DNA from 4 places in the Streptomyces sp. NBC_01013 genome. Region 3 is predicted to be linked to each of the others. Evidence: riboswitches for the same ligand, from Rfam matches in the RefSeq annotation. Region 3 holds a riboswitch; each other region holds the start of a gene.
The links. Region 3 has a riboswitch for cyclic di-AMP ahead of OG538_RS32595 (transglycosylase SLT domain-containing protein). Riboswitches for the same ligand answer to the same signal wherever they lie in the genome.
Positions count from the first base shown of each region.

Region 1: linked by a shared signal. The riboswitch ahead of OG538_RS08500 (M23 family metallopeptidase) and the one ahead of OG538_RS32595 (transglycosylase SLT domain-containing protein) in region 3 are both predicted to bind cyclic di-AMP.
Region 2: linked by a shared signal. The riboswitch ahead of OG538_RS16890 (M23 family metallopeptidase) and the one ahead of OG538_RS32595 (transglycosylase SLT domain-containing protein) in region 3 are both predicted to bind cyclic di-AMP.
Region 4: linked by a shared signal. The riboswitch ahead of OG538_RS22230 (transglycosylase family protein) and the one ahead of OG538_RS32595 (transglycosylase SLT domain-containing protein) in region 3 are both predicted to bind cyclic di-AMP.

Region 1 is NZ_CP108687.1:1,985,440-1,993,165, reverse strand. It holds gene OG538_RS08510 (M16 family metallopeptidase) at 1-412, shown strand, start outside; gene OG538_RS08505 (M16 family metallopeptidase) at 439-1,821, shown strand; cyclic di-AMP (ydaO/yuaA leader) riboswitch at 2,037-2,207, shown strand; gene OG538_RS08500 (M23 family metallopeptidase) at 2,220-3,035, shown strand; gene OG538_RS08495 (GntR family transcriptional regulator) at 3,256-3,963, shown strand; gene OG538_RS08490 (HPr family phosphocarrier protein) at 4,141-4,422, opposite strand; gene OG538_RS08485 (GNAT family N-acetyltransferase) at 4,597-7,509, shown strand; gene OG538_RS08480 (DUF5998 family protein) at 7,592-7,726, shown strand, end outside.
Region 2 is NZ_CP108687.1:3,919,426-3,927,151, forward strand. It holds gene trmB (tRNA (guanosine(46)-N7)-methyltransferase TrmB) at 1-609, shown strand, start outside; gene OG538_RS16880 (PrsW family glutamic-type intramembrane protease) at 738-2,357, shown strand; gene OG538_RS16885 (aldo/keto reductase) at 2,354-3,298, opposite strand; gene OG538_RS16890 (M23 family metallopeptidase) at 3,458-4,627, opposite strand; cyclic di-AMP (ydaO/yuaA leader) riboswitch at 4,639-4,792, opposite strand; gene OG538_RS16895 (PP2C family protein-serine/threonine phosphatase) at 5,100-6,287, opposite strand; tRNA gene OG538_RS16900 (tRNA-Met) at 6,480-6,553, opposite strand; gene OG538_RS16905 (hypothetical protein) at 6,999-7,373, shown strand; gene OG538_RS16910 (SHOCT domain-containing protein) at 7,525-7,726, shown strand, end outside.
Region 3 is NZ_CP108687.1:7,467,641-7,475,366, forward strand. It holds gene OG538_RS32580 (FecCD family ABC transporter permease) at 1-961, shown strand, start outside; gene OG538_RS32585 (FecCD family ABC transporter permease) at 958-2,007, shown strand; gene OG538_RS32590 (ABC transporter ATP-binding protein) at 2,038-2,883, shown strand; cyclic di-AMP (ydaO/yuaA leader) riboswitch at 3,181-3,365, shown strand; gene OG538_RS32595 (transglycosylase SLT domain-containing protein) at 3,371-4,252, shown strand; gene OG538_RS32600 (FG-GAP repeat protein) at 4,480-5,958, shown strand; gene OG538_RS32605 (dihydrodipicolinate reductase) at 6,069-7,148, shown strand; gene OG538_RS32610 (carboxymuconolactone decarboxylase family protein) at 7,145-7,624, shown strand; gene OG538_RS32615 (GMC oxidoreductase) at 7,717-7,726, opposite strand, start outside.
Region 4 is NZ_CP108687.1:5,096,939-5,104,664, reverse strand. It holds gene OG538_RS22245 (DUF501 domain-containing protein) at 1-402, opposite strand, end outside; gene OG538_RS22240 (septum formation initiator family protein) at 467-937, opposite strand; gene eno (phosphopyruvate hydratase) at 1,050-2,330, opposite strand; gene OG538_RS22230 (transglycosylase family protein) at 2,614-3,351, opposite strand; cyclic di-AMP (ydaO/yuaA leader) riboswitch at 3,356-3,527, opposite strand; gene OG538_RS22225 (transglycosylase family protein) at 3,829-4,767, opposite strand; gene OG538_RS22220 (cytochrome P450) at 4,873-6,186, opposite strand; gene OG538_RS22215 (nucleoside triphosphate pyrophosphohydrolase) at 6,183-7,187, opposite strand; gene OG538_RS22210 (SurA N-terminal domain-containing protein) at 7,220-7,726, opposite strand, start outside.

The DNA.
Region 1 (7,726 bases), 5.5 Mb from region 3:
GCTCGGCTGGCTGGACGTCAAGACGTCCGGTGGTGTCGAGGTGGCGCAGATCGAGACCGCGGTCGACGAGGAGCTTGCCCGGTTCGCCGAGGAGGGCCCCACGCCCGAGGAAATGGAGCGGGCCCAGGCCCAGTTGGAGCGCGAGTGGCTGGACCGTCTGGGTACCGTCTCGGGCCGCGCCGACGAACTGTGCCGGTTCGCCGTGCTGTTCGGTGACCCGCAGCTCGCCCTGACCGCCGTGCACCGGGTGCTCGACGTGACCGCCGAGGAGGTCAAGGCGGCTGCCAGGGCCCAGTTGCGGCCCGACAACCGGGCGGTGCTGGTCTACGAGCCCCTCGAGCCCGCCGAGTCCGCCGAAGAGGCGGACGAGGCCGCCACCGACACCGACGCGCACGAAGGAGCGGACAAGTGACCGACGCTGCCGCGACTGGAGTTTCGATGGAGTACCACCCGCAGCCCGCCCCCGGTGTGGCCAGGCCCTGGGCCTTTCCCGCACCCGAGCGCGGCTCCCTGCCCAACGGCCTCACGGTGCTGCGCTGCCACCGCCCCGGCCAGCAGGTCGTCGCCGTCGAGATCTTCCTCGACGCACCGCTGGACGCCGAGCCCGAGGGCCTGGACGGAGTCGCCACGATCATGTCGCGCGCCCTGTCCGAGGGCACCGACAAGCGCAGCGCCGAGGAGTTCGCCGCCGAGCTGGAGCGCTGCGGCGCCACTCTGGACGCCCACGCCGACCATCCCGGTGTCCGGGTCTCCCTGGAGGTTCCGGCCTCCCGGCTGGCCAAGGCGCTCGGCCTGGTCGCCGAGGCGCTGCGGGCGCCGGCCTTCGCCGAGAGCGAGATCGAGCGACTGGTGGGCAACCGGCTGGACGAGATCCCGCACGAGCAGGCCAATCCGGCCAGGCGCGCCGCCAAGCAGCTCTCCAAGGAGCTCTTCCCCGCCACGGCCCGTATGTCGCGCCCCCGGCAGGGCACCGAGGAGACCGTGGCCCGGATCGACTCCGCGGCCGTGCGCGCCTTCTACGACGCCCACGTCCGCCCGTCCACCGCGACGGCCGTGGTCGTGGGGGACCTCACGGGCATCGAGCTGGACGCGCTGCTCGCCGACACCGTCGGCGACTGGTCGGGCAACACCGCTGAGCCCCGCCCCGTCCCGCCGATCACCGCCGACGACGCGGGCCGCGTGGTGATCGTCGACCGCCCCGGCGCGGTGCAGACGCAGCTGCTGATCGGCCGGATCGGCGCCGACCGGCACGACAGCGTCTGGCCGGCCCAGGTGCTGGGCACGTACTGCCTGGGCGGCACGCTCACCTCCCGGCTCGACCGGGTGCTGCGCGAGGAGAAGGGCTACACCTACGGTGTGCGGGCCTTCGGTCAGGTGCTGCGCTCCTCCGCCCCGGACTCCGCCTCCGGGGCGACGGGCGCCGCGATGCTCGCCATCAGCGGTTCCGTGGACACGGAGTCCACCGGCCCGGCGCTGGAGGACCTGTGGAAGGTCCTGCGGACCCTGGCGGCCGAAGGGCTGACGGACGCCGAGCGCGAGACGGCCGTGCAGAACCTCGTGGGTGTCGCCCCGCTGAAGTTCGAGACGGCGGCCTCCGTCGCGGGCACCCTCGCCGACCAGGTGGAGCAGCATCTCCCGGACGACTACCAGGCGCAGCTCTACGCGCGCCTCGCCGACACCGGCACGGTGGAAGCGACGGCGGCCGTGGTCAACGCCTTCCCGGAGGACCGTCTGGTGACGGTCCTGGTGGGGGACGCCGCGCAGATCGCCGACCCGGTCCGGGCACTCGGCATCGGTGAGGTGTCGGTCGTCACCGGCTGAGCCGGCAGATATTTCGGCTGGTACCGAGGCAATCGGAAGGCCCTGGCGGAGCAGTCTCCGCCAGGGCCTTCCGCTTTGTCTGCTTTATGGGGGAGGTTGCCTGTCTGCCCTGTGGGATGCGCTACAAAGCGCCCTGTCCGTTTGGTGGGGGGAAGCGCCCCCGTCTAGCGTCGGCTCGGCTGTCCGCCACTCGTATGCCGCATCCGTGACGTACCGGGCAGTCATCGCCGAGTCCCCGTCAGGCGCGAGCCTGGGGAGCCGGGGACCCATGAAGTCCCTGGGGTGAATCGGACGCCCGCGTGCCTCCCACGAGGCCGGGGAATCCGTAGGAGACCTTCCTGCTCCGAACCCGTCAGCTAACCCGGTAGGCGAGAAGGAAGGAAAGGACCAGCCACTTCATGGCGTTCACCCGTGCCACCGGGAAGCACCGTGCCCCGAACCGTCTGACGCGCAGCGGCGCGAAGGCCGTCGGCATCGCGACCCTGGCCACCACCGGTGTCATCGGTGGACTGGCTTCCCCGGCCCTCGCCGCCGAATCCGGCACTCCCGCCGTCAGCGACACCGGCCTCACCCAGGTCATCGCCATCGAGGACACCCTCGCCGACCGGATCGACGCGCAGGCGGACGCACAGCAGCACCAGGCCGACGTCGCCGCGAAGAAGGCCGAGGCCGCGGCCAAGAAGAAGGCCGAGGCGAAGAAGCAGGCGGAGGCCAAGGCTGCCGCGAAGGCGAAGGCCGCCGCCCGCGCCGAGGAGGCCCGCGAGAGCGCCGCCCGCGCCGCCCGCGCCGCCGAGCGCGCCCGGCTCGGCTCCTTCCAGCTCCCCGTCGCCGGTTCGTACGTGAGCACCGGATACAAGTCCAGTGGCTCGCTCTGGTCCTCCGGCAGTCACTCCGGCATCGACTTCCACGCCGCGTCCGGCAGCTCCGTCGTGGCCGTCGGCGCCGGCACGGTCGTCGAGGCCGGCTGGGGCGGGGCGTACGGCAACAACATCGTGCTGCGGATGACGGACGGTACGTACACCCAGTACGGCCACCTCTCCTCGATCGGCGTGTCCGTCGGCCAGACCGTCGCAGCCGGCGGGCAGATCGGCCTCTCCGGCTCCACCGGCAACTCGACCGGCCCGCACCTCCACTTCGAGGCCCGCACCACGCCCTCGTACGGCTCCGACATGGACCCGGTCGCCTACCTGCGCGCGCACGGCCTCTCCGTCTGACCGACCGCAGGACCCCTCGGTGAAGGCCCCGGCGTCACGCCGGGGCCTTCGTCGTGTCCGCGTGCCGCACCGGTCCGCACCGGCCGTGCGGGAACGGCCGGGGACCAAAAGATATTCATGAATTTCCACCCGCCGTCGGAAATGCGACCGCATTGCAATAGAGTCGCAGGACAGGCGTCGATCGGCCGCGTTTCGCGGGGATTAAGGCGGAGGTTCGGACATGCGCATTCCGGCGCATTCGGTATGCACGGCAATCCGTGAAGACATCGTCTCGGGTGTCTTCGAACGCGGCAGCCGACTCACCGAGGAGGTGCTCGCGCGCCGTTACGGGGTCTCCCGCGTCCCGGTGCGGGAAGCGCTGCGCACCCTGGAATCCGAGGGGTTCGTGGTCACCCGCAGGCACGCCGGAGCCTGCGTCGCCGAGCCGACCGAGCAGGAGGCCGCCGACCTCCTGGAGGTCCGGATGCTCCTGGAGCCCCTGGGTGCGGCCCGGGCCGCGCACCGCCGTACGGATGCCCACCTCAAGGTGCTGCGCGGCCTGGTCAGGCTCGGTCAGGAGCGTGCCCGCAGGGGGGAGGGCGACGACCTGCGCTCCCTGGGTGGCTGGTTCCACGAGACGCTCGCGCAGGCCTCCGGCAGTCCCGGCCTGATTGCGATGCTCACCCAGCTCCGGCACAAGACCGCCTGGATGTACGCGGTCGAGCAGCCGGCCCGTCCGGCCGATTCGTGGGCCGAGCACGGAGCGATCGTGGACGCCGTGGCGCGCGGCGACGCGGACCGGGCGAGGGCCCTGACCGCCCAGCACGCCGAGCGGGCCATTGCCGAATACCGGCTGCGCCGCCCCGGCCGTCCGGCGGCCGCGGTCTCCCGCCCCGGGCGGGTGAGGACTTCGCAACATGCCGTAAACACCCCGAGCGGCCGGCATTAACAATTGCGCCGTATACAAAGAACCGGCATTTCGGAGGGCCTTCTTTCCGCTGCCCTAATTCGCCGCTGTGGATTGATTTACGCGGCCCGTGCTTCTGCCTGAACAAAAAGAGCCGCGGCCCCCGTCAAGGGTGCCGCGGCTCTTTCGCGGGAAATGCGCAGCCGTGATCCGGCGGGATCAGACGGTCTCCGGGAGCTCGTCGAGCCCCTCGGCGACCAGCTTGGACAGGCGGTCCAGGGCGGCCTCGGCGTTGTCGGCGTCCGAGGCGAGGATGATCTCCTCGCCACCCTCCGCGCCGAGCCCGAGCACCGCGAGCATGGAGGCCGCGTTCACCGGGTTGCCGTCGGCCTTGGCGATGGTCACGGGCACGCCGGAGGCCATGGCGGCACGGACGAAGATGGAAGCGGGGCGGGCGTGCAGGCCCTCGGCCCAACCGACGTTGACGCGGCGCTCAGCCATGGTTCTGCCCTTCACGAATCAATGGTTGTCTAGACCAGTCTCTCATGCAGTGCGCGATGCTCCGGGCCGACCCGCAGGCCCTTCTCCGCCCGCGTCCCACCGTCTCCCGGCCACCCTCAGACTGCCCCGGACCCAGTCCCCACGCGACCGCTGACGGAGCCGTAGGCTTTGCCCATGCAGCCCTCTCCGGAGCAGAGTCCGCATCACGCCTACCCCGATCACTGGGAGGCGGACGTGGTGCTCCGCGACGGCGGCACGGCGCGCATCAGGCCCATCACCACGGACGACGCCGACCGGCTGGTCAGCTTCTACGAGCAGGTCTCCGACGAGTCGAAGTACTACCGCTTCTTCGCCCCCTACCCCCGGCTCTCCGCCAAGGACGTCCGCCGCTTCACCCATCACGACTACGTCGACCGGGTGGGTCTGGCGGTCACTGTGGGCGGTGAATTCATCGCCACCGTCCGCTACGACCGGATCAACGCCCAGGGCCGGCCCGCCTCGGCCCCGGCCGACGAGGCCGAGGTCGCCTTCCTCGTCCAGGACGCGCATCAGGGGCGCGGAGTCGCCTCGGCCCTGCTCGAACACATCGCGGCCGTCGCCCGTGAACGCGGCATCCGGCGCTTCGCCGCCGAGGTGCTGCCCGCCAACAACAAGATGATCAAGGTGTTCCGGGACGCCGGGTACACCCAGCAACGCAGCTTCGAGGACGGCTCCGTTCATCTGACCCTGGACCTCGAACCGACCGCCGAATCCCTGGCCGTCCAGCGCGCCCGGGAACACCGGGCGGAGGCCCGCTCCGTGCAGCGGCTGCTCGCCCCGGGCTCCGTCGCCGTCATCGGCGCGGGCCGAACCCCCGGCGGCGTGGGCCGCACGGTCCTGCGCAACCTGCTGGGCGCCGGCTTCACGGGCCGCACCTACGCCGTGAACAGCGCTTTCGCCGCCGATCAGGCCACGATCGACGGCGTGCCCGCCCACCGCTCCCTCGGCGAGATCGGCGAACCCGTCGATCTCGCAGTCGTCGCCGTACCCGCCGGCCGGGTGCCGGAAGCCGTCGCGGACTGCGGGGAACACGGCGTCCAGGGACTCGTCGTCCTGTCCGCGGGCTACGCCGAGTGGGGCGCCGAAGGCCGCGAGCGCCAGCGCGAACTGGTGCGCCAGGCACGCTCGTACGGCATGCGGATCATCGGTCCCAACGCCTTCGGCATCATCAACAACTCCGAGGCGGTCAGGCTCAACGCCTCCCTCGCACCCGAACGGCCCGCCTCCGGGCGCATCGGCCTGTTCACCCAGTCCGGTGCGATCGGCATCGCGCTGCTCTCCGGCCTCTACCGGCGCGGCGCGGGGCTCTCCACCTTCATCTCGGCCGGCAACCGCGCCGACATCTCCGGCAACGACTTCCTGCAGTACTGGTACGAGGACCCGGACACCGACGTTGCCCTGCTGTACCTGGAGTCGCTCGGCAACCCCCGCAAGTTCACCCGTCTCGCCCGGCGGACCGCGGCCGTGAAGCCGGTGGTGGTCGTGAAGGGCGCCCGGCACAGCGGTTCCGCGCCGCCCGGCCACGCGGTCCCCGCCAGCCGGATCCCGGACGCGACCGTCTCCGCGCTGATGCGGCAGGCGGGCGTGATCCGCGTCGACACGGTGACGGAGATGGTCGACGCGGGCCTGCTCCTGGCCGACCAGCCGCTCCCCGCCGGCGGACGGGTCGCGATCCTCGGCAACTCGGAGTCCCTCGGGCTGCTCACGTACGACGCCTGCCTGGCGGAGGGGCTGCGCCCGCGCCCGCCCATCGACCTCACCACGGCCGCCACTCCGCAGGACTTCAGGGGCGCGCTGGCCGAGGCGCTTGCCGACGACGGCTGCGACGCGGTCGTCGTGACAGCGATCCCGTGGGTGGGCGAGAACGGCGAGGCGGAGTCGGGCGACGGGGAGGTGCTGGCCACCGCCCTGCACGCGGCAGCCGCCGCCGGTCCGGCCAAGCCGGTGGCCGTGGTCCATGTGGAGATCGGCGGCCTCGCGGAGGCCCTGGCCGCCGCGACGAGCACGGTGGCGCAACAGCGTCCGGCCCCGATGCCGCCGGGCGCCGCGGTGGCGGGGCGCCCCGCCACCGCGGCCCCGTCACCGCCGGGTGGGCAGGGTTCCGGGGCGACGGGCCAGGAAGCCGCCCCCGCCCCCGATGGCACGGCCGGCCCCGGGGCCCCCCGTGCCACAGGCCGGATCCCGGCCTACCCCGCCGCCGAACGCGCGGTCCGGGCGCTCGCCGAAGCCGTGCGGTACGCCCAGTGGCGACGCCAGGCCGCCGTACCCGGAAAGGTGCCCGAGTTTCTCGACGACACCATCGACGGACCGGCCGCGGGCGCCCTCATCGCCACCCTGCTCGGCCGGAACCCCGATCCGCGCGGCAGGCCCCTCGACCACGACGAGGCCCGCGAACTGCTGGCCTGTTACGGGATCACCGTCCGGCCCACCCTCCCGGCCCCCGGCCCCGAGGAGGCCGTGGCCGCGGCGGCCCGGCTCGGCTACCCGGTGGCGCTGAAGACGACCGCACCCCATCTGCGTCACCGGGCCGACCTGGGAGGAGTCCGCCTGGACCTCGACGGGGAGGCCGCGCTGCGCCGGGCGTACGGCGAACTGACCGACCTGCTCGGCAAGCCCGCAGAGCTCCGGCCCGTCGTGCAGTCGATGGCCCCGCGCGGCGTCGACACCGTCGTGCGGGCCACCATCGACCCGGCGGCCGGAGCCGTCCTCTCCTTCGGCCTGGCCGGCGCGCCCTCCGAACTCCTCGGCGACACCGCGCACCGCCTGGTGCCCGCCACCGATCGCGACGCCGCCGACCTGATCCGGTCCATCCGGGCGGCCCCGGTCCTCTTCGGCTGGCGTGGTTCGACGCCGGTGGACACGGGCGCACTGGAGGAACTGCTGCTGCGGGTGTCGCGGCTGGTGGACGACCACCCCGAGGTGGTCTCCATCGCCCTGGAACCGGTCGTGGTCGCCACCCACGGGCTGACCGTCCTCGGGGCGAGCGTCCGCCTCGCGCCGCCCCCCGCCCGAACCGACCTCGGCCCCCGCCGCCTGTCCAACTACTGACCCGTGCCGCGTCCCGTCCCCCATCCGGCGGGGGGCGGCAGGACGTCCCCGGCAGCCACCAGCCCCCCGTAGGATGGTGCGTATGGCTAAGACCGGTACGACGACCCAGGGGCTGCGCGCGGCGATCGAGCGCAGCGGCTACTACCCGGCCCTCGTGGCCGAGGCGGTGGAGGCCGCCGTGGGCGGTGAGCCGGTCGCTTCGTACCTGGTGCACCAG
Region 2 (7,726 bases), 3.5 Mb from region 3:
GCCCTGGAGCGCCTCTGGCCGAAGTGGGGCCTGGACATCGACGGGCTGCGGGTCCTCGATCTGCGGGAGCTGTTCGACGGACTCCCGGTGGTCCTGGAGATCGGCTTCGGCATGGGCGAGGCCACCGCTCAGATGGCCGCCGACGACCCGGGCACCGGCATTCTCGCCGTCGACGTGCACACCCCCGGCCAGGGCAATCTGCTCGGCCTCGCGGACCGGAACGGCGTGTCCAACATCCGGGTCGCCAACGGGGACGCGATCATCCTGCTGCGCGAGATGCTTGAGCCGGACGCACTGGACGGGCTGCGGGTGTACTTCCCCGACCCGTGGCCCAAGTCGCGCCACCACAAGCGCCGGCTGATCCAGCCGGAGTTCCTCGACCTGGCGGCGCAGCGACTGAAGCCCGGAGCGGTGCTGCACTGCGCGACCGACTGGGAGCCGTACGCCGAGCAGATGCTTGAGGTGCTGAGCGCGCACCCCCGCTTCGAGAACACGGCCGCGGACGGCGGCTACGCACCACGGCCCGCGTTCCGGCCGCTGACCCGGTTCGAGGGGCAGGGACTGGACAAGGGCCACGTGGTGCACGACCTGCTCTTCGCCCGCCGCTGACCGGACACCCGGCGGTCACCGGCCCATCCGAGTACCCGCCACTGACCGGACACCCGGCGGTCCCCGGCCCACCCGAGTGCGATCCATGCACCATGGCCGTTGTCAGTCCGGCTCGTTAGGGTCGTGGGGTGTCCGACGGGTCTGTTCAGCGACAGTCGCAGCCGGCCGTCCCCGTGCTCGAGGAGCACCGGGTCGGCGAGATCCTGGCTGCCGTACCGGACCGGGGCCAGTGGCGCTATCACCCACGCCGGGTCGGCATGCTGTGGCGGAGCAGGACGTTCCGCCTCGTCGCCGTCTTCACCGTGCTGGCGCTCTGCGGGCTGGTGATCCTCGCCCTGGTCCGCGACCAGACGGGGACGCAGGGGTTCCTCGTCGGGCTGGGTCTGGCCGTGCTGCCCGTCCCGGTCCTGATGACGGCGTTCCGCTGGCTGGACCGGGTCGAACCGGGCCCGTGGCGCACCATGCTGTTCGCCTTCGCCTGGGGTGCCTGCGCGGCCGCCCTGGTGGCGATCATCGCGAACTCCTTCGCGACACGGTGGATCGCCACCGCCACGGCCGATCCGGGCGGCGCGGACACCCTGGGCGCCACGGTCATAGCTCCCGTCGTGGAGGAGAGCGCCAAGGCGGCAGCCGTCCTGCTGCTCTTCCTCTTTCGGCGACGGGACTTCGGCGGGATCGTCGACGGCGTGGTCGTCGCCGGCTTCACCGCGACAGGTTTCGCCTTCACCGAGAACATCCTCTATCTGGGCAACGCCTTCGGCGAGGACCAGCAGATGGGCTCGGGCTTCGCCTCCGTGACCGTGGCGACGTTCTTCGTACGTGCGGTGATGTCGCCGTTCGCCCATCCGCTCTTCACCGTGCTGACGGGCATAGGTTTCGGGATCGCCGCGAGCAGTGCGCGCCATCAGCGGTTGCGGCGCATCGCGCTTCCGCTGCTGGGCCTTCTCCTCGCCATGGGCATGCACGCCCTGTGGAACGGCTCGTCCTCGTTCGGCCCGTACGGTTTCTACGCCGTGTACGGGGCCTTCATGGTCCCGGTCTTCGGGCTGGTGACCTGGCTGGCGATCTGGGCCCGCCGACGCGAGCTGCGCACCCTCGGCGTCGAACTGCCGGCGTACGCCGCAGCCGGCTGGCTGTCCCCCGCCGAGCCTCTCGCCCTCTCCTCGATGCGGGCCCGCGGCATGGCCCGGGACGTCGCCCGCCGGCGCGCGGGGGCAGCGACGGCGGGCCCGTACGGCACGCCTCACGGCTACCCGCACCATCCGGCACACGCTCCCGCGCACGCCCATCACGCCGCCCACGCCCACGCACGCGCCCGGATGCCCGCCGGGGCGCGGAAAGAGGTGAAGGCCCAGGGCAGGGCGGCGGCCCGGACGGTCGCCGAGTACGAGTCGTTCGCGACCTCGCTGGCCTTCCTCCGGCGACAGGCCCGCCGCGGCACGGCGGGCCCGGACTTCGCCGAGCGCGAGCGGGAGTTGCTGCACCACCTGTGGCAACGCAGAGGGACCGCGGGTCCCGCCCTGGCGTTCGCGGCGCAGGCCACGGGTCGTCTGCGCCCGAGGTTCGTGCCCTCTTCGGGCGGGCCGTACCCGGGACCGGCCCAGGGCTACGGGGCGTACCCGCCCCACGGCGGCCATGCCCCGTACCCGCACCCCTCACACCCGTACACCGGGCAGCCCTACAGCGCACCGGCGTACACGAACCCGCCGCACTACAACCAGCCGCGGTACGAACAACCCAGCCCTTAGGCGGAAGCCTCGGTGAGGTCGGCCAGGTCCTGGTCCGTCAGCCGAAGACCGGCGACGGCCACCAGGGCCGGAAGCTGCTCGACCGTGCGGGCCGAGGCGATCGGTGCGGCGACGGTGGGCCGGGCCGCCAGCCATGCAAGCGCCACGGTCGCGATCTCCGCGTCCCGCTCCTGGGCCACCTTGTCGAGCGCGGCGAGCACCTTCTGTCCACGCGCGGACTCCAGGTGCGCGCCCGCACTCCCGGCCCGCGCGCTCTCCACGGCCGTCCCCGGGCGGTACTTGCCGGTGAGGAACCCGGAGGCGAGGGCGAAGTACGGAACAGCCGCGAGGCCGGCGTCGGCGGCGGTGTCCTGGAGCTCGCCCTCGTAGGTGTCCCGGGAGACGAGGTTGTAGTGCGGCTGCAGTGCCACGTAGCGGGCGAGCCCCTCGCGCTCCGAGAAGTCCAGCGAGGCGCGCAGTCGCTGCGAGCTGATGTTGGACGCGGCGATCTCGCGGACCTTGCCGTCCTTCACCAGCTGGTCGAGTGCGGTGATGATCTCCTCGACCGGGACCGTCTCGTCGTCGAAGTGCGTGTAATAGAGGTCGATGTGGTCGGTGCCGAGCCGGCGCAGGGACTCCTCGGCGGCGGCCTTGATGGTGGTGGCGGAGAGCCCCTTGTACGCGGGGTGTGCGCCGACCTTGGTGGCCACGACGATGTCGGAGCGGTTTCCGCGCGCGGCGAGCCACTTGCCGATGAGGGTCTCCGACTCTCCGCCCTCGTTGCCGAGGACCCACGCCGAGTAGGAGTCGGCGGTGTCGACGAAGTTGCCGCCGGCCGCCGCGTACGCGTCGAGGACGGCGAAGGACTGCGCCTCGTCGGCGGTCCAGCCGAAGACGTTGCCTCCGAGGGCGAGCGGGAAGACCTGGAGGCCGGAGGAGCCGAGCTTGCGGAGAGAAGTCATGAAGGGAACAACCGCTGTCACGGGTTCCGCTATTCCGTGGCCGATACATCTGAACCGGCCCGAGAGTGGACGGACACGGACCGGCAGCCCTGACGTCGGGGGGTGAGCGTCAGGGCTGCCGGGGCGATGGGCCGGAGAACCCGGCGGGGGGGAACGGTCTCAGACCGTGAGGCCCCGCGCGGTCAGCCAGGGCATCGGGTCGATGCCGGTGCCGTCCGGGGTGTGGACCTCCAGGTGGAGGTGCGGGCCGGTCACGTTGCCGGTCGCGCCGACGCGCCCGATGGTGTCGCCCGTCGTGACCTTCTGGCCGATGCTGACATCGATCGAGGACTGGTGGCAGAACCACAGCTCCGTGCCGTCCTCCAGCTCCAGGACCGTGCGGTAGCCGTAGGAACCGGAGTAGCCGGCCGACGTGACCGTGCCGGTGTGGATGGCCTTGATCGGGGTACCGGTCGGCGCCGCGAAGTCGAGGCCCGTGTGGTAGCCGGAGGACCACATCGATCCGGCCTCGCCGAAGGTCGAGGTGATCGTGTACGAAGAGGTGGGGATGGCGTAGCTGGCGGCGAGCTTGGCCAGTCGCAGGGCCTCCGCCTTCTTCGCCGCCTCCTCCGCCGCCTTCTTCTTCTCGGCGGCGATCTTGGCCTCGGCGGCGTCCTGCTGCTTCTTCGCCTCGGCTGCGGCCTTCTCCGCTGCGGCCTTCTCCGCGACCGCCTTCACCTCGGCGTCGGCGGCGTCCTGCTGCTGCTCGGCCTGCTGGAGGATGCGGGCGCGGAGTGCCTCACCGGCGTCGGTGGTGCCCTGCTCGGCCTCGGCGGTGGTGATACCCGCCGTCGTCAGCGGAGCGGAAGCGGTCTCGGCCGCGGCCTTCTCCGCCGCGGACTCGGTCTCGCCCGAGAACAGTGCGCCGACACCCGGGAGGGACTTGGCGTCAGGGAGATTGTCCGCGATGGAATCGGGAAGAGAAATGGAGACCGGCGGCTTGCTCTGGGCGGTGGCCATGCCACCCGCACCGACGGCCGCGATGACGCCGACGCCGAGGACGGTGGAGCTGCGAGCCAGACCATTGCGCTGCTTGGCGACGCGGTGCTTGCCGCGCACCGGCCGAATGGACTCCTCGGTGGGATTCCATTCCTCCCAGGTCCTGTCGGGCCCGGAGTCGTCGGCGCGGAAGTCGTTGCCGAAGTCGCTGCCCCGATCGGTCCCGTAATCGGTCGCGTAGGCGGCCCCGTACTCCGTACCGAAAGTGGTGGCGGGCCGGGTCGCGAAGTCATCGCCGTACTCGGACCCGAACCGGGAGGGAGCTTCGGGGGCAGGCTTGTTGGACGCCACTGGGGCGCACTCCTTTCCTTCCTTCTCGCCTACCGGGTTAGCTGACGGGTTCGGAGCAGGAAGGTCTCCTACGGGTGCCTCAGCCTCGTCACGAGACAGAGATGCCCGATTCACCCCATGTAGGTGGTTCCCCGGTTCCCTTGCGGAATTCGGCGCTCGCGCACGGTGCCGCCACTGACGGCGGCTGGGACAACCGCGCTGCGTTATCGAACGTTAATAGACACCGGGGTCCGATTCCAAGCCGTTCCCACTGATCGTTCACGTCTTTGGCCTGGACTTTACGGGACACAACCGGGCGGAATCGGGCGAGTTGATCGCCAGTCAACCGGTAGCCGCTTTCTGACGTTGCGTCAAATGTTATGCGGAGTGGTGCTCTTCAGTTACGGACGGTGGTATCGCCGGCCGGCAGCACCGCACCCACCCGCCCCAGGGGCTGACCGGCGGGCCTTGCGTACGGACCTTGAAGCCATGCTCACCCGATCCCACCCCCCAGGCCCACGATCTTCACGGTCCTGCGCCGGTCGGGCTGGCCCTCGGCCGGTCGCCCGACCGCGAGCAGCGCCATGTCGTCCGTCGACTCGCCACCGGTGTGCAGCCGCACGTCGTCGGTCAGCGCGGAGAGCAGCTCCTCGGGCCCCGGGAAGATCCGGCCCCGCAGCCGTTCGGCGGGGTCGTAGAAGACCCCTTCGTCGTCACGGGCCTCGGAGAGGCCGTCCGTATAGAGGAGGAGCGTCGCCCCGGCGGGCAGATCCCACACATCGGCCCGGTCCGGCCACACCCCCAGGTCCATCCCCAGCGGCAACGCCGGCACCGAAGGAGCGAGCACCTCCAGTGCCCCGTCCGCGTGCAGCAGCAGCGGCTCGGGATGGCCCCGGTTGACGATCCGCACCCGGGTCGAGCCCGGAGGGATCTCCGCGAGCACGGCAGTGATGAAGCCCTCGACCGCGTCGAGGCCGCCGCGCCGGCTCGACTCCCGAGCGAGTGCGCGCTCCAGACGCTGCGCCACGTCCTCCAGGGTCTTCGCCTCCTCGGCCGCCTCCCGGAAGGCCCCGATGACGACCGCCACCGCTTCCACGGCGTCCAGACCCTTTCCGCGCACGTCCCCGACCACCAGTCGCACCCCCTGCGGGGTGTCCGTCACCGAGAACAGGTCACCGCCGACGAACTCGTCCGCCTGCGCCGCTTCGTACCGCGCGGCCACGTGAAGCCCGCCGATCCGCTCGGACGGCGTCGGCAGCACCGCCCGCATGGCGGTCTCCGCGATGACGCGTGCCGAGGCCAGCTGCTCGTTGCTGCGCCGCACGACCCCGTTGATCACGACGGCGAGGACGGAGACGGTGAGGACGGTCAGGAGTTCGATCGAGGGCACGACCTGGATCAGGCTGCCGCTGGAGATCCGCAGCCCGACGACCGCCAGCAGCGCGGCGACGCCGGTACGGACGGTGCTGGCCAGCGAGAAGAACGGCGCGGCGATCAGCGGGGCCGCCGCGAACAACGGGATGGCCGTGAAGGCGGGCGGGGTGAGGGCGTCGAACAACAGGCCCCCGGCGATCATCAGCGCCGGCAGCGCCCGGACGAACCGGCGGGTCCGCACACCCCCGGCACGCCTCCTGCGCCGCGTATCCCGCTTCCCCACCTGCTGGTCTCCTGCCCGGTGCATCCACGGCCGCGGACGGTACCGCGCACCACCACCCCCAGGCTTCCCGGAGCGGGGTCGCGGGGCGACTCCTCGTCGGCCAATGGGGGTACGGATGCGGCCTCTGCGGCTCGCACGGCCGCGACCCGGCGGGCCGGCGGCGTACAAACGAATCAGGCCCGGCACGCTGTATGCATGCCGGGCCTGAATCTTCAGTAGCGGGGACAGGATTTGAACCTGCGACCTCTGGGTTATGAGCCCAGCGAGCTACCGAGCTGCTCCACCCCGCGTCGGTAAACACAACTCTACGGCATGTCGGGGACGCTCATGACCACCCCGTACCCGGACCCTCCCACGAGAACGCCCTCGCCCGGGCCGCCGGCCGTGCGCCGCCCGATCCCCTCCCACCGCGGACACCCTCCGCAGGCAGCCGCTCCTCCCCCTCAACCCTGGCATCTGTACGGGGAATCGACGCACCCGAACCAGAACAAACCCTTCCCACACGCCTTTTGGCGCGCCGGAGCTCCGCCTCCCCTGCGGACGATCTTCACCAGGCCGTCAAAGTGTTGGAAACGAGAAGGTGTTGCGAGGAACACGTGTTCTGCCGCAAGGTAACTGCTGCATCCCCCGGACCGGTGGGCTGCCCGTGCGAGCAGGCCCCGGAACGCGCATGTCGCCGCGCCCCGCAAGCCGCTCCCGGTCTCTCATCGCAGCCTGTCTGGAGGGCCCTCGACGATGACCGCACCGCTCACTCCCGCCCCCGCCCCTGTCCCGGCCACCTCGCCCTCACCCATCCGCGCCGCCGTCCTCAGCGGCGCCATCGGCGGCGTGATGGGGGCGGTGATGAGCGCGGCAGTGAACTACGCGGCCGTCGGCCTTCCGGACAGCGAGTCGGTCAACGCGCTCAACCATGGGATATCGGGCCTGATCAGCGGCTTCATCGCCGGCTTCATCGGGATCCTGACGCACAGCCGGAAGACCGCGTCGGCGGCACGCGCGGCAGAGGCTGCGCCTGCGTCCACATCCGCCTCCGCGATCCCGCGGCCGGCCGAGCCTGCGGAGCCGACCGCCGACGCGGCATCGGCCGCGACCCCCGCGCCGGAGAAGTAGCACCGCACTCCGCGCCGCGTCGCACCGCGCCCGCCCGTCCCCCTTCCCCCTCCCGGCGGAACACGGGAAACCCCAACAGGCGCATGCATAAATGCGGTGATATGACTGATTTCAGATTTCAGTCATTCGACGCGGCGCCGGGAGTGGACCGATGGACGACTATCCGCTGCTCAACCTGTTCTGGACCATGCTCTGGTTCTTCCTCTGGATCATGTGGCTCTTCCTCCTGTTCCGGGTCATCATGGACATCTTCCGCAGTGACGACCTCAACGGATGGGCCAAGGCGGGCTGGCTGATCCTGGCGCTGGTACTGCCGTACCTGGGCGTCCTGATCTACGTGATCGCGCGTGGCA
Region 3 (7,726 bases):
CCTGCTGTCCCTGCTCATCGGCACCGGGTCCAGCTCGGCGGGCGGCGCCTGGCACTACCTCGTCGGCGACCCGGCCGCCCGAGCGGACGCACAACTGCGCCTGGCCGTCGTGGACGTACGCCTGCCGCGCACGCTGGCGGCGGTCCTGGTCGGGGCGTGTCTGGGGACGGCCGGATGCCTCCTGCAGGCCGCCACCCGCAACCCCCTCGCCGAGACGGGACTGCTCGGCGTCAACTCCGGAGCCGCCTTCGCGGTGGTGCTGGGGCTCACCTTCTTCGGTGCGGACTCCCCCGCCTCGCTCCTGGTGTGGGCCCTGGCCGGAGGCATGGTCGCGAGCGCGGCCGTCCTCCTGTTCGCCGCGTCCGGACGAGGCGGCGGATCCCCGCTGCGGCTCGTCCTGGCCGGATCGGCGCTCGGCGCCACCTTTCACGGCCTCACCTCGTACGTCCTGCTGGGCACTCAGTCGACCTTCGACACCTACCGCTACTGGACGATCGGCTCGCTCGCCGGCATCGAGACCTCCGACCTGCTGCCCCTTCTGCCCCTGATCGCCGTCGGCCTGGTCACCGCACTCGGCTGCGCCCGGCCACTCGCGGCGCTCGGACTCGGGGACGACGGAGCCCGCTCCCTGGGCCACCATCCCGGCCGGATCCGGCTGGTCGTCGCCGGGGCGGTCTCGCTGCTCGCCGGCTGCGCCGTCGCCGTGGCCGGGCCCATCGCCTTCCTGGGACTGTTCGCGCCCTACGCCGCCCGAGCACTGGCCGGAGCGCGGATGACCGCCCAACTCGTCCTGTCCACACTGATCGCGGCCGACATCATGATCATCGCGGACGTTCTCGCCCGGATCGTCATCCGGCCCTGGGAAACCCCGGTCAGTGTGCTGCTCGCCTTCGTCGGCGGCCCCCTGCTCGTGTGGATCGCCCGCTCCTCCCGGCTGTCCACTGCGGGGGCCTCCGCATGACGGACGTGACCCCGCCCGACAGCGTCGTGCTCCGCAGCGGAACACTGTCCTGGCTCCTGCCGCGGCGCAGCGCGCTCGCTGCCGCACTGCTCCTTCCGCTGCTGGCCCTCCTCATCACCCTGGCGGTCATGGCGAGTTCGACCGGAATGGGCCTGCCGGAGACTCTCTCGGGACTGCTCGGAACTGGCGACGCCGGCACCGTGATGATCGTGCGGGACTTCCGGCTGCCCCGCATCTTCACCGGCCTGCTGGTCGGCGCCGCCCTCGGCATCGCGGGCTGCCTCACCCAGACCCTGGCAGGCAACCGGCTCGCCACACCGGACCTGGTCGGGGTCAACGAGGGGGCCACCGCTGCCGTGGTCGCCGCTGCCGCGGGGTCCGCCACCGGAATGGTCGGCAACTGGTGGCTCGGGCCGATCGGTGCCGTGGCCGCCGCGATCGTGGTCGTCCTGTGCGCCGGAGGAGCGGGCAGCGCCGGATACCGGCTGCTGGTGGCCGGGATCGGCGTCTCCACCTTCGTCGGTGCGGTGAGTGACCTGATCATGTCGCGCGAGAACGACAACACGGCGGGCGGCGTGTTCCTCTGGGCCGTCGGCAGCCTCAACGGACGCGACTGGGACGCCGGTGTGCCGCTGGGCGTCGTCCTGCTGTTCCTCGTTCCGCTCTCCCTGGCGGCCGGGTACCGCCTGCAACTGCTGCGCTTCGGCGACGAGGTGGCGAGCTCTCTCGGAGTGGACCTGCGACGAGTCCGTACGTTCGCGCTGGTCCTGGCCGTGCTGCTGGCCGGCACCGCGGTCGGGGTCGGCGGCCCCATCGCCTTCGTGGCCCTGGCGGCACCGGTCCTCGCGCAGCGGCTGAGCGGTCCCACCCGCGTCCCGGTCACCGGCTCGGCTCTGACCGGAGCCGCGCTGATCGCAGCGGCCGACGCGATCGGTCGCGTCGCCGCTCCGGTCGAACTGCCCGTCGGGGTCGTCACCAGCGTCCTCGGCGGACCCTTCCTCCTGTGGGTACTGCTGCGGCCCGACCGGGCCGCCGGAAAGGCGTGAGCAGAACATGACCGAGAACGTGAGCCGTACATGACCGAGAATCCGACCGGTACGAAGGCGGGCGTCGAGGCGGGCCTGGAAGTCCGTGGCCTGCGTGCCGGATACCCCGGCCGTCCCGTCGTCGAAAACGTCGACCTCACCGTTCCCGCCGGACAGGTCGTCGCGATCGTCGGCCCCAACGGCTGCGGGAAGTCGACCCTGCTGCGGACCGTCGCGCGGCTCCACCGGCCCGAGAGCGGCACGGTCCGGATAGGCGGCACGGACATCTGGGAGACCGGGCGGCGCAAGGCCGCCCACCACGTCGCGCTGCTGCCCCAGTCACCGCGCGCCCCCGAGGCCGTCACCGTGGCAGGGCTGGTGCGCTACGGACGCAGCCCGCACCAGGGGCTGCTGCGCCAGTGGTCGCGCGAGGACGAGCGGGCGGTACGCGACGCACTCGACGCCACCGGCACCGCGGCACTGGCGGGGGAGCGCATCGACCGGCTGTCCGGCGGTCAGCGCCAGCGCTGCTGGCTCGCGATGGTGCTGGCCCAGCAGACCCCTGTCGTCCTGCTCGACGAACCGACCAGCGCTCTGGACCTGGGGCACGCCGTCGAGGTCCTGGAACTCGTCCGCGAGGTCGCGGCCACCGGCCGCACCGTCGTCATGGTCCAGCACGACCTCGCCGCCGCCGCCCGGTACGCCGACCTCCTCGTCGCCATGAAGGGCGGCCGCGTCATCGCCCGGGGTGCCCCCCGCGAGACGGTCGACGAGGCGCTGGTGAAGGAGCTCTATGCGGTCGACGCCGACATCCTCCCCGCCCCGGGAGACGGCTCACCGGTCGTCGTGCCGCGCAGCCGTGCCGACATGATCGCGGCGCCGACATCTGCTCCATAATGTCCGAATTGAGCAATTATTTCGGATTAGTCAAAAACATCCCACAGGGTCACGCCTCAACGGGGCATGGATTACGAATACCTAGCAAATCACCCTTTTCGGGCACAGTGGCCAGCGTCACGTTTGCCGCCGTCGATGCGGAACCGGAGGCTTCGGTTCCCTGCTGTGCCAAGAAATTCTGGTTCCACGCATGTGACCGGCGTCGCACATTTCCTTTTATTGATCTTGCTGATCAATTGTGATCGGGAATTCTGGGCTTGTTTCGTCCGGTCTTTCTCGCTTACGGTCACCGTCAATCCGGATGGAACGCCGAATCCTGCCGCCGTCCGGTAACCCGACCACTCACGTACGGCAGGAGCGGGGGACCCAGGTTTGCTGCCGTTCCGGGGAATCCGGAGCGGCTTGGGGTGAAGTCGCCATGTGCGGCCGGACATCTCCAGTCCGAACCCGACAGCTCACCTCGCAGGCGGCGGAGAGGAAAAGCGCCATGCCCTTCAAGGGTCAGCACCGTCGTTCCAAGTCCACCCCCCTGACCCGCGGTTTCATCGCCGTGAGTGCGGGCGGAGCCGTTCTCGCGCTCCCCCTGATCGCTGCCGGATCGGCTTCCGCCGCACCGGCACACTCGGTCGTCGCAGCAAAGGCCTCGGCCCCGACTTCCGTGGCGGGCAAGGAAATTGCCGCACAGAAGACCGAGTCCACCACCTATTCCGTGGTCTCCGGTGATTCGCTTTCCAAGATCGCCCGCGGGCATTCCCTCAGCGGTGGCTGGGAGCGGCTGTACAAGGACAACCGGAGCGCGGTCGGCGGCAACCCCGACCTCATTCACCCGGGTCTGAAGCTGACCATCGGCGCCAAGTCCGTGGCCGCTGCCCCCAAGGCCGCGACCAAGAGCGAATTCAAGGCGGAGAACACGTCCGGCAGCGCCTCGCAGCCGTCCGCCGACCGGACCGAGAGCGCAGACCGTGCCGACCGTTCCCAGCGGACGACGGTCACGCCCGTCGCCGAGGAGACCGCCGCGACCACGCCCGCGCAGACCGCGACGTCGTACACCGACGACCTCGACGGCTGGATCAAGGAGTCGCTCGCCGTCATGGCCGACCACGGCATCCCCGGCAGCTACGACGGCATCTACCGCAACGTCATCCGCGAGTCCTCGGGCAACCCGCAGGTCGTCAACAACTGGGACTCGAACGCCGCTGCCGGCACCCCGTCCAAGGGCCTCCTCCAGGTCATCCAGCCCACGTTCGACGCGTTCCACGTGCCCGGCACCTCGCTGGACATCCTGGACCCGGTCGCCAACATCACCGCCGCGTGCAACTACGCCGCGGCCACGTACGGCTCGATCGACAACGTCTTCGGGGCCTACTGATCCCTTGCGGTTCCGCCCCCGGGCGGAGGCGTGAACAGGGGCGGAAGGGAGCTGAACTGCTCCTTTCCGCCCCTTTCGCCATGCCGTACAACCCTTGTGGCGCAGCACGGGTCCAACAGGGCGCCAGGAAGGTAACGGGCCCTTCCCGGCGCTCCGGCCCAGCGGCCTGCCCGGCCCGGTCGGCCGGACAGGCCTCGCCCGGTCATCCTTGAACCGAGGAGCCGTTCGTGCGCACCTACCGTCCGGCCGCCGTTGTCGCGGCCTCTCTCCTCCTGATCGCGGGAGCCGCCATCGCCGCGCCCTCCGCCTACGCCGGCGCCCCCGGCGGAACGCACGCGGACGACCGCAACACCGACTTCAACGGCGACGGCTACGAGGACGTGCTCATCGGCGCGCCCGGCGGGACCATCGCCGGCAGGAAGGGCGCGGGCTACGTGACCGTGCAGTACGGCGGGCCGGGTGGCATCGGCACTGCCCGGGGAGACGTCTTCAGCCAGGACACCACCGGGGTGCCCGGCGCCGCCGAGGCCGGGGACGGTTTCGGCCGGGCCCTGGCCACCGGCGACCTGGACGGGGACGGGTACGACGACGCGATCGTGGGACTCCCGGGCGAGAACATCGAGCCGGTGACCGACGCGGGCGGCGCCGTCGTCCTGTGGGGCTCCGCGGACGGGCTCTCCGGCACGGGCAGCGACTGGCTTCAGGCCGAGGGGCCCGTCGCCGGCGCAGGGTTCGGCGGCGCTCTCGTCGCCGCGCACTTCAGCCCCGACATCCCCGGCGACCAGCTGGCCGTGACCGGCCGCACCGACCTCGCCGTGTACCAGTACGACCCCGGGACCCGGCGGGATGCCATCTCACGCACCAGCCATGTCCCCGGCACACCGGGGCGCGAGATCGTGCCGCGGGCCATGACGACCGGCGACTACGACGGCAACGGCCTCGCCGACCTGGTCATCTCCGGGGTCACCATCGGCGAGGAGCCGGGCCACGGCTGGTCCACCCTCCTCTTCGGCGAGGTCCAGGGCCTCCGGTACGAACACGACCTGCGCGGCGGTCCCGCCGTTGCCTCCGGCGACATCGACGACGACGGCTACGACGACCTCGTCACCGGGGAGCCGCACAGCCCCGACGACGGCGGCGAGTCCATGACCGGTGGAGTGGTCGGCGTGTACTACGGCAGCGCGGGTGACGGGCCGGTCGGAGCCGAGGGCCCGGGCACCCCGCCCGTGTGGTGGACGCAGGACACCTCCGGTGTCCCCGGTGGCTCGGAGGCCGGCGACGGCTGGGGCGCCGACCTCTCCGTGGCGGACACCGACGGCGACGGGTACGCGGACGTGGCCATCGGCGCCCCGGGCGAGGACATCGGCACGCTCGCCGACGCCGGGGCCGTGTGGGTGCTGCGCGGCGCGGCCGGCGGGCTCACCGCCACCGGCGCCGCTTCGTGGGACCAGGACTCGCTGAACGTTCCGGGCACCCCCGAGAAGGGTGACCACTGGGGTGGCCAGGCGCGACTGACCGACCCCGACAAGGACGGGCGGGCCGGTCTGCTGACCGCGGCGCCCGGGGAGAACGCCGGCGACGGCGTCGTCTGGGCGTTCTCCGCCGGCGCCGGCGGAGTGACTGCCGCCGGCTCGTGGACGTTCGACGCGGGAGCGTTCGGCGGTCCGAGGACGGGCGCCGGATACGGGGCCGCGATCGACGAGTAGGAGCCCGGGGGAGCGGGCCGGGGCGAGTTCCCCGGCCTGCGCCGGTCCGTTCCCAACCCGGTGTGCGATGCCACTATGAACCTTTCATCCCGCGCGCTACCCTCCGCCGCATGATTTCCACGGTGGTCTGGGGTACCGGCAATGTCGGCCGCGCTGCCATCCGCGCGGTCGAGGCCCATCCGGCTCTGAAGCTCGCGCACGTACTCGTCCACGCCCCCGGCAAGGTGGGCCGCGACGCGGGCGCCCTGGCCGGGCTGGACCGCGATCTGGGCCTCGCCGCGACCGACGACGTCGACGCGGTGCTCGCCACCGCCCCTCGCGCCGTCGTGTACGCGGCTTCCGGCGACATCCGGCCCGACGAGGCCCTGGCCGACATCACCAGGGCGGTGGCCGCAGGCGCGGTCGTCGTCACCCCCGCCCTGTACGCGCTCTACGACCAGCGGGGCGCGCCGCCCGAGCTGCGCGAGCCCGTGCTCGAAGCCGTGGCCCGCGGTGGCGGCTCGCTCTTCGTCTCCGGCGTCGACCCCGGCTGGGGCAACGACGTACTTCCTCTGCTGATCAGCGGACTCGGCACCACGGTGGACGTGATCCGCTGTCAGGAGATCTTCGACTACTCCACGTACGACCAGCCCGACTCGGTCCGCCACCTCATCGGCATGGGACACCCCATGGAGTACGAGCCCCTCATGCTCGCGGCCTCCGTCCCGACCATGGTGTGGGGCGGCCAGATACGCCTGATGGCCCGGGCCCTGGGCGTGGAGCTCGACGACATCCGCGAGACCATGGCCCGGCGGCCGCTCGAGAGGACCGTCAGCACCCGGACGATGGGCGCGTTCGAGGCGGGCACCCAGGGCGCGGTCCGTTTCGAGGTGCAGGGCATCGTCGAGGGCGAACCCCGCATCGTCATCGAACACATCACCCGTATCCATCCGTCCTGTGCTCCGGACTGGCCGTCGCCGCCGGACGGCTCCGGTGCGCACCGGGTGATCATCGAGGGGCGCCCGCGCATCGAGGTCACCGTCGAGGCCACCGACGAGGGCGAGAACCGCTCGGCGGGCGGCAACGCCACCGCCGTCGGCCGGCTGGTGAACGCCATCGACTGGCTGGTGGAGGCGGAACCCGGACTCTACGACGCGCTCGACGTGCCCCTGCGTCCCGCAGCCGGCCGACTCGGAAGGAAGCAGTCATGATCATCGACATCCCCGAGGGCCAGGAGCCGATCGGCTACGTGTGGGGGGACATGGTTCCCGGCATCGGCATGGCCGCAGCGAACTTCTCGCTGTCGGTGTACGAGCACACGACGCTCGGGCTCCGGGAGTTCGAGGCCGCCAGACTGCGCATCGCGCAGATCAACGGCTGTCTGTTCTGCCTGGACTGGCGCACCGAACGCGACGGAGACAAGGTCGAGGAGGACTTCGCCGGCGCGGTGACCGACTGGCGCACCACAGAGGTCTTCGACGACCGGACCCGGCTGGCCGCCGAATACGCCGAGCGCTATGCCCTGGACCACCACGGCCTGGACGATGCCTTCTGGGCCCGGATGACGGCGCACTACAGCCAGCACGAGATCGTCGAACTGAGCATGAGCATCGGCTCCTGGCTCGCGTTCGGCAGGCTCAACCATGTGCTCGGTCTCGACGCCGTGTGCGTGCTGCCTGGTCACTGAATCCACCGCCGGCCGGACCCGGTTGCGGCGCGTGTCCAGTAGGAGGCCTGCCCGTGCCTCCTACTGGAAGGTCCGCCCCTTCGGCCGCGCCGTCACAGGTCG
Region 4 (7,726 bases), 2.4 Mb from region 3:
ATGCAGGCACTTCACCCGGTCCGGCATGCCGCCCGCGCTCGGGAAGCCCTCCAGCACCTCGATGGCGTCACGCCGCGCGATGTAGTCCTCGTGCGCGGCCCGGTAGGCCGCGGCCAGCTCGGGGTCCGCAGCGAGGCGCTCGGTCATCTCCTTCATGACCCCGTTCGCCTCCAGCGTGCCGATCGCGGACGCCGCACGCGGGCACGTCAGGTAGAACGTCGTCGGGAACGGCGTACCGTCGTCCAGCCGGGGCTGCGTCTCGACCACGTCCGGGTTGCCGCACGGGCAGCGGTGGGCGATCGCGCGCAGCCCGCGCGGCGGGCGCCCCAGCTGCTGCTGGAACGCGGCGATGTCCGCGTCGGTGGGCGCGGTGGACTCGGTCTGGGGAGGGGGCGTTTCCATGCCTGCCTAGGGTTCTGATCGGACTGCTCGAACTGCGGTTCTGCAGAGTTGGGGGACATACGGGTCAGCCGCGGTCGGCGCTGTCGACGCCGTCCCACAGGTTGGAGTGCCAGGGCCGGTCGGTCTCCTCCGGCCTACCGTCGCGCTCCTTGACCGCGTCGGGGTCGACCACGGTGTAGCCGGTCTCCCCGGGAAGAAGGTAGTGCAGGTGCTCACGGGCCAGCCGCTTGACGTACGCGTCGTCCTGGAGCCGCGCCTTCTCGTCGCGCAGTTCCTCGGTACGGGCCTCGGCCTCCTGCGCGAGCCGCTCCTGGTCGGCGATCTCGTCACGCTGCGACACGTACTGCCGCATCGGGTACGCGAGGGCGACGATCAGTGAGCAGACGATCAGAGCCAGGAAGGCGGCCCGGCCGGTGAGCCGGGAGCGGCGGGCCTGACGGCGGTTCTGGGACCGGTAGACGCGGGCCGCGGTCTGCTCGCCGAGCAACCGCAGCCGGGTCGCGGTGGAGAACCGGTCCCGGTCCTTCGCGGCCATGTCTCCGCCTCCCCATTACGCACGTCCGTCCCCGCACACGGTACGGGACCGAGTGCGGGGACGGACGGAGGCCGGGGCGCTCGACCCCGCCGGGCTTTGCCGGGCCTGTGTGTCAGCCCTTGAAACGCGGGAACGCCGAGCGGCCCGCGTACACCGCGGCGTCGTCGAGGATCTCCTCGATGCGCAGCAGCTGGTTGTACTTGGCGACACGGTCCGAGCGGGCCGGGGCGCCGGTCTTGATCTGGCCGCAGTTCACGGCGACCGCGAGGTCGGCGATGGTGACGTCCTCGGTCTCGCCGGAACGGTGCGACATCATGCACTTGAAGCCGTTGCGCTGGGCCAGCTCGACGGCGTCCAGGGTCTCGGTCAGCGAACCGATCTGGTTGACCTTGACGAGCAGGGCGTTGGCGGAGCCCTCCTCGATGCCGCGGGCCAGACGCTCCGGGTTGGTGACGAAGAGGTCGTCTCCGACGATCTGCACCTTGGCGCCGATCTTGTCGGTGATGACCTTCCAGCCGGCCCAGTCGTCCTCGTACAGCGGGTCCTCGATGGAGACCAGCGGGTACGCGGAGACGAGCTCCTCGTAGTACTCGGTCATCTCGGCGGCCGAGCGGGACTTGCCCTCGAACTCGTACTTGCCGTCCTTGTAGAACTCCGAGGCGGCGACGTCGAGCGCGAGCGCGATGTCCTTGCCCGGGGCGTAGCCGGCTTCCTTGATGGCCTCGACGATGAGGTCGAGGGCGGCGCGGTTGGACTCCAGGTTCGGCGCGAAGCCGCCCTCGTCACCGAGGCCGGTGGACAGGCCCTTGGTCTTCAGGACCTTCTTCAGCGTGTGGTAGACCTCGGCGCCCCAACGCAGGGCCTCCGAGAAGGACTCCGCGCCGATCGGGGCGATCATGAACTCCTGGATGTCCACGTTGGAGTCGGCGTGCGACCCACCGTTGAGGATGTTCATCATCGGGACGGGCAGCAGGTGCGCGTTCGGGCCACCGAGGTAGCGGAACAGCGGCAGGTCCGAGGCCTCGGAGGCGGCGTGGGCCACGGCGAGCGAGACGCCGAGGATGGCGTTGGCGCCGAGCGAGCCCTTGTTCTCCGTGGCGTCCAGGTCGAACATCGCCTGGTCGATCAGCCGCTGCTCGGTCGCGTCGTAGCCGACGAGCTCCGGGCCGATCTGCTCGATCACGGCGAGGACGGCCTTCTCGACGCCCTTGCCGTGGTAGCGGTTGGGGTCTCCGTCGCGAAGCTCAATGGCCTCGAACGCGCCGGTGGAGGCGCCGGACGGCACGGCAGCACGGCCCGTGCTGCCGTCGTCGAGGCCGACCTCGACCTCGACCGTGGGGTTTCCGCGGGAGTCGAGGATTTCCCTGGCTACGACGACGTCGATGGACGGCACGAGGCATCTCCTTCTGGGATATGACGCTGGTGGTGCAGGGTCGCTTTGGCCTTGCGACAAGAGCCTAACCGGCCGGGCCGCCCCAACCGGCCGACCGCCCGTCCCCTGGGACGAAAAAGGACTCAAGGGCGGGCACAGCGGGGCAAAAGGCCAGAATTTTACTGGCCAGTAACTACAACAGTTGAACGCGTCCGCCGAAACCGGCCGACCCCGACCCGGTGCGCAGGGGGAAGGTGCGCACCGGGCCGGGGCGGCCGGAGTGATCAGCGAGGAGAGATCGCCACTACTTCGTCAGGTGGAGCTGCTGACCCGGGTAGATCAGGTCCGCGTCCGTGACGATGTCCTTGTTCAGCTTGAACAGCTGCTCCCAGCCGCCCTCGACCTTGTGGTCGGCGGCGATCTTGCTCAGGGAGTCACCGGTCACGACCTTGTACTCGCCGTCACCCTTCTCGACCTTCTTGCCGGTCGGGGTGGTGACGGTCTTCGACTCGGCCTTGGGGGCGGTCGAACGGTCCGAGCGGTTGGTGGCGGGGGCCTCGGTGCGCTCGGCCTTCTTCGGCTCGGCCTTCTGGACCGGCGCCTCCTGCTTGGGGGCGGCCTCGGTCTTGGCGGAGGAGCCGGTGTCGACACCCGGGTCGACACCGTCGTTGCTCAGGTTGCCGGCACCGGCACAGGACCAGGCGCCCGGACCCTGCATGTCGAGGAGCTTCTCGGCGACGGCGATCTGCTGGGACTTGGTGGCCAGGTCGGCGCGTGCCGCGTACTGCGTACCGCCGGCGGCCGCCCAGCTGGACTGCGAGAACTGCAGACCGCCGTAGTAGCCGTTGCCGGTGTTGATGGACCAGTTGCCACCGGACTCGCACTGGGCGACGGCGTCCCACGTGGACACGGAGGCGGCGGAGGCGCCGGTCGCACCCATCAGGGGCACGGCGATGGCGGCACCGGCGACACCGGCGAGCGTGGCGATACGGACGGCCTTGGACGGGCGACGGTGCTTGTTGCCCTTGCTGTTGAGCAGCATCGAGACTTCTCCTCACCGACGCCTGCGAGGTGAGCTGTCGGGTTCGGGCCAAGTGAGTTGCCCGGTCGCACGTCCTAGCGCACGACTTCACCCCAAGCCGGTCCTGATGCGTCCTGCGACGATCGGGCCCGGCGCCTACCTGGGTCCCCCGCTCCTGCCTACGGCGCTTTACGCGTCTGTTCCCTTCGACCGACGGCAGGATTCGGCGTGACGGTCGACGGGGCCCGCGGTGCGAGCGGTTCCGACCGTAAACACACCCAACCCTCATATCCAAAGATGGACATACCGGATGAACAGCCCTTCCGGGCACCCGAAGAAGCACTGTTTGTGCAGGTGAGGAGGGATGCGGCGGGACCTCCCGGACAAGATGCGCCAGTTCACGCAAAGAGACCCATGTCTCACTTAGTCAAAAGTGGGACATAGGCCTCTTAACTACCCCAACTTCAGGGGTGTTTTCAGCTGATCATCAGACTGCGCTCATTCGGCCTTCACGCCGAGTTCGAGGCTCTGGCCAGGCAGGATGAGGTCCGGGTCGGACCCCACTTCCGCCTTGTTGGTCTCGTACAGCTGTGTCCACCCACCAGGCAGCTCCTGTGCATCAGCAATCGCCCACAGGTTGTCGCCCGCGCGGACGGTGTACGTACCGTCAGCAGCCGGAATCCCGGTGTCGCGTGCGTCACCGTCACCGCGCGAGGCGTGCCGCCCCGCGTCCCGGTCACTGCCGCGGCCGCTCTCCCGGGTCCCCTCGGGGGCGGGCGTGCCGCGGTGCTTGCCGGCCTTCTCCTGGCCCTCCGAGGGGGCCTTCGTGGCAGAGGAGGAGTCGCCCGGGGGCGTGGCGGAGGGCGTGGCCGACGAGGATGCGGACGCATCCGGCTTCCCGGTCCCGCCCTTGGCGCCGTCTGCGGACTTCGACGCCCCCTCCTCTGACGCGTCGTCCGACGCACCGGCGTCCCCGGAGGGGTCGGCGCTCGCGGACGGGTCCGCGCTTGCGGCGGGGTCGACGGACGGGGTGCTGCCCGGGTCCACGCCCGGCAGACCGGTGTCCGCGACGAGGCCCGAGATGACCGCGCAGCTGGGCCACGCCTTCGGCCCCTGGTCCTCCAGGAGCTTCTCCGCCACGGCGATCTGCTGCGAGCGGCTGGCGAGGTCGGCACGCTCGGCGTAGGACTCGCCGCCGTACGACTTCCAGACCTCCTGGGAGAACTGGAGCCCGCCGTAGTAGCCGTTGCCGAGGTCGGCGCTCCACATGCCGCCGCTCTCGCACTCGGCCACCCGGTCCCAGGTCGAGGCGTCGGCGGCGTGCGCACCTGCCGCACCGAGCAGCGGGATGGCGATGGCCGAGCCGGTCACGCCTGCGGCGACGACGATCGCGGGTGCCTGCCGAGGGCGACGGTGTCTGCCGTTCGCGGAGCCCATGGGAATGCCTTCCGTGTGACTGACGAGTGACTGGTGAGTCGAACGGTGAACCTAGCGGGACTCGAACGTGTGTCACAAGTCGATGCAGCAGAGATCACGTGAAAGTCACAGAGTTGACAGAGTGTCACCTTCACCGATCACCGGACCCGGCGTGAACTCCACCGGAAGCGTGCGCAGTCCGCGCATGATGAGCCCGCCACGCCATCGCAAATCGGCAGGATCCACCGCGAGTCGCAGGTCAGGAAGGCGTTTCAGCAGCGTCGCGAGAGCGGCCCGGCCCTCCAGCCGGGCGAGCGGTGCCCCCAGGCAGTAGTGGATCCCGTGACCGTAACCGAGGTGCTGATTGTCACGCCGTGCAAGGTCCAGCGTGTCCGGCCCGTCGAAGCGTTCCGGGTCCCGGTCGGCGGCCGCCAGCACCACCAGCACCGGGTCTCCCCCACCGACCCGCTGCCCGCCGATCGTCAGCGCCTCGGTGGCGTAGCGCCAGGTCGCCAGCTCCACCGGGCCGTCGTACCGCAGCAGTTCCTCGACCCCCGTGGCCAGCAGCTCCGTCTCCCCCGCGGCCACGGAGCGCTGGAGCCGCGCACGCTGCTCCGGATGGCCCAGCAGCGTGTGCACTCCGTTGCCGATCAGATTGACCGTCGTCTCGAAACCGGCGAACAGGATGATGAAGGCCATCGCCGCGGCCTCGTTCTCCGTCAGGTGCTCACCGTGGTCGCTCGCCCGGATCAGACCCGAGATCAGGTCGTCGCCCGGGTTCTCGCGCTTGCGGTGGATCAGTTCGAGGAGATAGCTCCGCATCTTCTTCACGGAACGGGCCACCCCACCGCGCGGGCCGCCGCCGTGGCGGATCATCATGCCCGCCCAGTCGCGGAAGTCGTCCTGGTCCTCAGGCGGGACGCCGAGCAGGTCGCAGATCGCGTAGATGGGGAGCGGGAAGGCGAACTCGTGGATGAGGTCCGCCTCCCCCCTCTCGATGAACCGGTCGATGAGCCGGTCGGTCAGCTCCTGCACGCGCGGTGCGAATTCCGCGATGCGGCGCGGGGTGAACGCCTTGGACACGAGCCTGCGCAGCCGGGTGTGATCGGGCGGGTCGATGTTCAGCAGATGCGTCATGAGCTCCGCCTTGCGCTCGCCCGGGATCCCCGTCTTCCCCTTGGCGTGTGCGGACTCGGCGTGGTGGGCCGGGTTCTTGGACAGCCGGTTGTCGGCCAGGGCCTCCCTGGCGTCCGCGTACCGCGTCACCAGCCAGGCCTCGACCCCGCTGGGCAGTGTGGTGCGGTGCACCGGGCTGTGCTCGCGCAGCCAGGCGTAGGCGGGGTACGGGTCGGTGGCGAACTCCCAGGTGAAGAGTTCGGGCGCGGGTGGCGTCGCGTGGGCGGGGCAGCCGGCGGGGGCGGCGGCGGGTCGGTCGTTCACTCCCCGACGTTATCCGCCGGCCCCTGACCGATTCCCTCCGCGGCCCTGATGGCGTCCCGGTACGCGCGGCCTGCGGCCCGCAGGGCGGCCTCCGGGTCGATGCCGTCCTCCTGGGCGCGCACGGCCAGGGAGAGGAGCCGGTAGCCGATGTCGCCGCCCTCGCTCCCGCTCCCGGCGGGGAGCGGCACGTCGAGTCCGGCGGTACGGACCCGGCTCGCGAGCTTCGCGGCGAGCGCCAGGCCGGGCTGGCCGAGCGGCACCCCGTCGGTGACGGACTCGCGCTGCTTCTCGATCGCCTTCGTGCGCAGCCAGTGCGCGTGGACGTCCTCCGGCGTCTCGGCGGTCTCGTCACCGAAGACGTGCGGGTGGCGGTGGATCAGCTTCTCGACGAGGGTGGCCGCGACATCGTCCACGGAGAACGGCTCCTCCTCGTCCTCCTGCGCGATGCGTGCGTGGAAGACGACCTGGAGCAGTACGTCCCCGAGTTCCTCGCGCAGTTCCTCGCGGTTGCCGTCCTCGATCGCCTCGACGAGTTCGTACGCCTCCTCAATGGCGTACTTGGCCAGGCCCTGGTGAGTCTTCTGCGAGGTCCAGGGGCATTCGAGCCGGATCCGGTCCATGACCTGGACGAGATCGAGGAGCCGGGCGCCGGGCAGGTCGTACGAACCGGGCAGCAGCTCCAGGTTCGGCATCCGCACCCGCCCCGAACCGGCCAGCCGGGCCAGCCCGTCGGTCAGCGGCTGGTTGCCCTCGCCGCCGGTGAGGACGACCACGGTGCGGCCGCCCGCGCACGCGTCGACGAGTTCCTGCGCGTCGGGCACGCCGGGCGTGACGGTGACACCGGCCTCGCGCAGATACGGCAGCTGCGGCTGGTCCTGCTCCGCGCAGTGCACCCGGTCGGCGGCGTGCAGTGTCTGCCAGGCGGGCCAGGACAGCAGTCCGGGCGCGACGCGGTGGCTGGCGGTGAGCAGGACGATGCGGCCGGGGTCTTCAGCGTTCACGCGTCGAATCTACCCCGGCCGTCGGACCGGGATCAGGCCCCGGCCTCCGCGGCCGACTGGGCCGGCTTGGTGACCTGGGTGATCCAGGGGGCCTTGAAATCGGCGAGCTGGATCTGCTGGTTGTTCCAGGTGCCGAAGCGAGGGTTGACGTCGACCTTCAGCGCCTTGGACGCCTTGGTCAGCGCGTCGCCGAGGACCTTCGTGCCGGCCGGGGTCGTCGGGTCGGCGCCGAGCGCCTGGCCGAGCTTGGTCAGCTGGATCTGCTCGCGCAGGAAGGCGTCGATCTGGTCCGGGGCGATCCAGCGCTCCTGAAGCACCGCGGCCCGCAGTCCGCCCTCCCCCTTGTACTGGGCGACGGCCTGCTGCCGCATCTGCTGGATCTCGGCGCGGGTGACGGTCACCCCCGCGTCGGCCGAGGCCTTGTCCAGGACCCGGTCGAGGATCAGCCCGTGCAGCTTGGCGCGGACCAGCTGGCCGGACTGGTTGGTGATCTGGACGGCCTGCTTCGAGGTGTCCTGCGCCTGGCGCACGTCCGCCAC